2 regions of the Thiomonas islandica genome follow, and region 1 is predicted to be linked to the other one. Evidence: predicted binding sites of a transcription regulator. Region 1 holds the regulator's gene; the other holds the start of a gene.
What was found. The regulator LexA, encoded in region 1, represses DNA repair genes until DNA is damaged. The targets are predictions, from matches to a motif close to ACTGTATNNNNATACAGT.
Positions count from the first base shown of each region.

Region 2: a site for LexA is predicted at 1,533-1,550, ahead of ACZ47F_RS01615 (Y-family DNA polymerase). Genes of this name have one in related genera too.

Region 1 is NZ_AP042391.1:2,233,846-2,236,218, forward strand. Features, by position in the region: gene ACZ47F_RS10960 (DedA family protein) at 68-709, shown strand; gene lexA (transcriptional repressor LexA) at 713-1,381, opposite strand; gene ACZ47F_RS10970 (asparaginase) at 1,505-2,373, shown strand, end outside.
Region 2 is NZ_AP042391.1:343,161-345,533, forward strand. Features, by position in the region: gene ACZ47F_RS01610 (efflux transporter outer membrane subunit) at 1-235, shown strand, start outside; gene ACZ47F_RS01615 (Y-family DNA polymerase) at 242-1,489, opposite strand; gene ACZ47F_RS01620 (hypothetical protein) at 1,611-2,105, opposite strand.

The DNA.
Region 1 (2,373 bases):
GCGGTCCGCCGCGTTGACTGACTTCCTCTGCCATCCTCAATCTTTTGCGCACTGGCGCCTGCGCCGCATGGAACTGCACCACCTGATCGATCTCATCCTGTACTTCGACGTGCATCTGGCGCAGCTCATCTCGGCGTACGGGCCGCTGGTCTACGGACTACTGTTCGGCATCGTGTTCGTCGAGACCGGGCTGGTGATCATGCCCTTCCTGCCGGGTGACTCGATGCTGTTCGTGGTCGGCGCCTTTGCCGCCACCGGCGCGCTGAGTCTGCCGGGCGTCATGGCGGTGCTGTGGCTCGGGGCGGTGCTGGGCGACAGCCTGAACTATCAGATCGGGAAGGCGATCGGCCACAAGGTCTTCTCCTGGCCGGATTCGCGCTGGTTCAACCGCCGGGCGTTCGACAAGGCGCATGCGTTTTACGAAAAATACGGCGGCATCACCATTGTCGCGGCCCGCTTCATGCCGTTCATCCGCACCTTTGCTCCGTTCGTTGCCGGAGTTGCGGAAATGTCCTACGGCAAGTTCCTCGTCTACAACATGATGGGCGCGACCCTGTGGGTCGGGGTGCTGGTCATGGCCGGCTATTTGTTTGGCAACATGCCGTGGATCAAACACAATTTGGGCATACTGACCCTGGGCATCATCGTGCTGTCACTGCTGCCGGCGGTGTGGGGCTGGTGGAAGTCGCGGCAGCGGGCTCCCGCGTAGCCTTCAGCCCAGCGCACCGCGCACCAGCCCCACGGCCAGACCCTCGATGGCGAAGGGTTGGTCCGGCGTGACGCGAATGGGCGCGAACTCCGGGTTGGCGGGCAGAAGCTCGATGTGACTGGCCAGGGTGCGCAGGCGCTTGACCGTGACCTCATCGCCGATGCGCGCTACCACGATCTGCCCGTTTTCCGCGCTGCAGCAGCTCTTGACTGCGAGCAGGTCGCCGTCGAGGATGCCGATGTCGCGCATGCTCATGCCGCGCACCCGCAGCAGGTAGTCAGGACGGGACGAGAATGCGGCCGGGTCGATCAGCAGCGTCTGCTCGATATGCTCCTGCGCCAAGATGGGATGCCCTGCCGCCACACGCCCAACCAGCGGCAGACAGAGCTGCTCGGCGCCGGGCAGCGCAAGCTGCTGCCCCAGGCCGCCAGGCGGCCGGGCACGCTGCGCTTCGACGATGCGGATGCCACGCGATGCCCCCGGCGTGAGCTCGATCACGCCCTTGCGCGCCAGTGCCTGCAGATGATCTTCGGCGGCGTTTGCTGAGCGAAAGCCCAGCCGCGTGGCGATTTCGGCCCGGGTCGGGGGGTAGCCAAGTTCGCGCACCGACAACACGATCAGATCGAGGATTTCCTGCTGGCGGGCGGTGAGCTTGGTGGCGGGACGGCGCATGGATGAAGGCTCAGGCGGTTGCACAATGCAGCAATCCGACCGCCACCGGGCGGTGCGATCGGGCAACATGCTGATCTGCCCGCCACTGTAAATCAAAACAGCTGTGATGCAAAGGAGTTTGGCATGCAAACCCCACATTCAGGCGTTGCGCAGGCAGGCGTCGTGGTTCTCGGCACAGGCGGCACGATCGCGGGTGTGGCCACCGGAGATCCCAGCCTGCACGGGTATACCGCCGGGGTGCTTGGCGTGGACGCGCTGCTGCAGCGCGTGCCGATGCTGCAGCGCCTGGCACAACTGCACACCGAGCAGGTGGTCAATATCGACAGCAAGGACATGGACTGCGCGACCTGGAGCTGGCTGGCCATGCGCGTGTCGCACTGGCTGGCGCGACCGGAAATCGCCGCCTGCGTCATCACCCACGGCACCGACACGCTGGAGGAAACCGCGTACTTTCTTCAGTTGGTGCACCGCAGCGACAAACCGGTGGTGCTGACCGCAGCGATGCGCCCGGCCACGGCGCTGGATGCCGACGGCCCGCAGAACCTGCTCGACGCTGTCCGGGTTGCGGCGCATCCGCAGACGCGCGGTCTGGGGGTGGTCTGCGTGCTGCATGGACGCATCCACGCCGCGCGTGATGTGATCAAGGCGAACCCTCACCGCATCGATGCCTTCAGCTCAGGCGAGCGGGGCCCGTTGGGCGAGATCGACGGCGACCGCCTGCGGCTTTGGCGCCGGCCCGAGACGGAGCCTGGCGCGCCATTTGCCATCCCGCCTGCCGATGCCTGGCCGCGCGTGGACATTGTGCTCAGCCACGCCGGCGCAGACGGTGCCCTGGTGCGCGGCTTGCTGGGCGACGTCCGGCTGCAGCCGCCGCTGCGCGGACTTGTGGTGGCCGGCACCGGCGCAGGGACGGTGCATCAACACCTGCAGGAGGCGCTGCAATGGGCCAAGCAGCAGGGAGTGCGGGTGCAGACGGCCCCTCGCATCGGGCC
Region 2 (2,373 bases), 1.0 Mb from region 1:
CGCGCAGATGCAGCTGCGCCTGGCCGAAAACCAGTACAAGGCGGGCACCGCGCCCTATCTGAACGTGCTCAGCGCGCAGACCACATTGACCACGGCGCGCAACGCACAGCTCGCCTTGCTGAACCGGCGCTACGCCGCGGCGGTGGCGCTGATCCAGGCACTGGGCGGTGGCTGGGGGGATGAAAACACCCCGGCGATCGGCCCCTTGCCTGCGGCATCGAGCGCGGCGCGCTGACGATCCTCACCCCTCCGTCTGCAGATCGGGGATGTGGTTGAACGCAATGCGCATCGGCGCCTCGTTTCGGCCCTGGTGGCCGCTGCCGCAGTAGATGGTGTGGCGACCGAAGCGCATGTTGAGCGCGTCCACCGCGCCCCACAGCGCGGCCTGCTGCGCCTCGGTTCCCGGGGCGTCGCTTGCGAGCAGGCTGGCGCTGGTCTGCCCGGGCTGGCGCAGGTCGTGCAGCAACATCGCCACTTTCATCGGCGCCCAGCCCGGCGGCACCATGCCGGGCCACAGCCCGCGCAGGGTGTGCAGCAGCGCACGGGTGTCGGCGGTGGGGGTAAAGCGCGCGCCGCGCTCGGGCCGCAGGCGCTCGCCAGGCCTGCGGGTGAGCTTGAGCATCACGGTCATCGCACCAGCCAGCAACTGCTCGCGGCGCAGGCGCATCGCCGCCTTTTGCGTGAGGCGGTCGAGCACGGCAAGCGCCCCTTCGGCGCTGCGCATCTCGGGCGGCAGCACATGCGAATGCCCGAGCGAGCGCCGCGGCGCGGCAGCAGGCACGCCCGAGGCCAGCCCGTGCAGCCGGTCGAAGAACGCCTCGCCCGCGATGCCGCCCCACACCACGCGCAGCTGCTCGCGCCGGGCACGCCAGAGCTGCTCGACCGTGTGGATACCGTGCGCCTGCAGCCGCGCAAGCATGCGCACATTGATGCCGGTGAGATCGGTGAGCTGCATGCGCAACAGCGGGCCGGGCAGGTCGTCCGTGTCGAGCACCACCAGGCCGTCGGGCTTTTGCAGGTTCGACGCCTGCTTGGCCAGAAACACATTGGGCGCAATGCCTACCGACACCCGCAGACACTCGCCCAGCGCCTCGCGCAGCGCGGCCTTCAGGCGCAGCGCCAGGGTGGTTGCGCGCTCGCGGCTGGTCCAGCCCATCGGCAGGCTGCAGGCCATTTCGTCGATCGACAGCACCTGCTCGACCGGGGCGATGGTGTCGACCACGGCCACTGCGCGGTGGTGGAACTGCACATACTCGGCATGCCGCGCCACCACGAACACGATGCCCGGGCACAGCTTGCGCGCCTGCGCCACCTGCGTGCCGGTTTTCACGCCGAAGGCCTTGGCCTCGTAGCTGGCAGCGATGCAGCAGGTGGTGTCAGCCAGCATCGGCACCACACCCACCGGGCGCCCGCGCAGCTCCGGGCGGAGCTGCTGCTCGACCGAGGCGAAGTAAGAGTTGAAATCGACCAGCAGGCATCGCAGCGTCATGGCACCCCGCACCGCCCGAACCGGTGGGGCAGTGCACTGAAATACTGTTTATATGATCAGTATTTCACAGTGCCGCGTCCGCTGCAAGCCGAATCACCCGGCGCCGCAGCGCCGGGCGCGCTCACACCCGCAGACCGGGGGTGATGGGATGCGGCGGCGTCGGGTGTTGGGTGGGAACCGCGGGCGCGGGCACGACGATCACCGTCGCGGGCAACACCGACTGCGGCACGCATGACGGCTGCGGCAGCATCACCGGCAGGGTAGACAGCGGGCCGAATGTGGCCTGCAATTGCGCATTCATCAGCGCGGTCATCTGCGCCATGGCCTGCTGCGCCTGCAGCAGCGGCATCTCCATCGTGCGCAATTGCTGCAGCGCCAGGGCCGGCGGCAGGCTGCCCTGCGCTTGCTGGATCACCACCTGGGCATGGCCGTGCGGGCTTTGCCAGGTCCAGGTTCGGATCTGCGCCGGCCCGGCGGCAGTGTGCACGGTCTGCACGGTTTCAGACATCGGCATGTCGTGACCGTCGAAACGCACGACCAGCGGCTGTGCGGCCAGCGCCAGCCCAGGCACGGCCAGCGCGAGCGCCGCGATCAAGGGTTTGAAGGACAGACGCATCATCGTTCTCCTTGGCAAATGATTCACGCAGCCCGAAGCGGTCTGGCCAGACCGCCTCGGGCTGCGCCTTGCTTCGTCCCCGGCGAACGGGCAGAGTTCCTGAAACGAGGCTGAAGCGGCGGCGGACCAGGAAGGCGCAGCGGCGCGCATGCTGACTTTTGCGCAACACAGCTTTGCCGCCGGCGCCCGGCCAATGCCGGGTTAGCCCTGCCCCGCTGCAGTGCAGCAAAAGCGATAATCCCGACACAATCACAACCATGTGAACCAG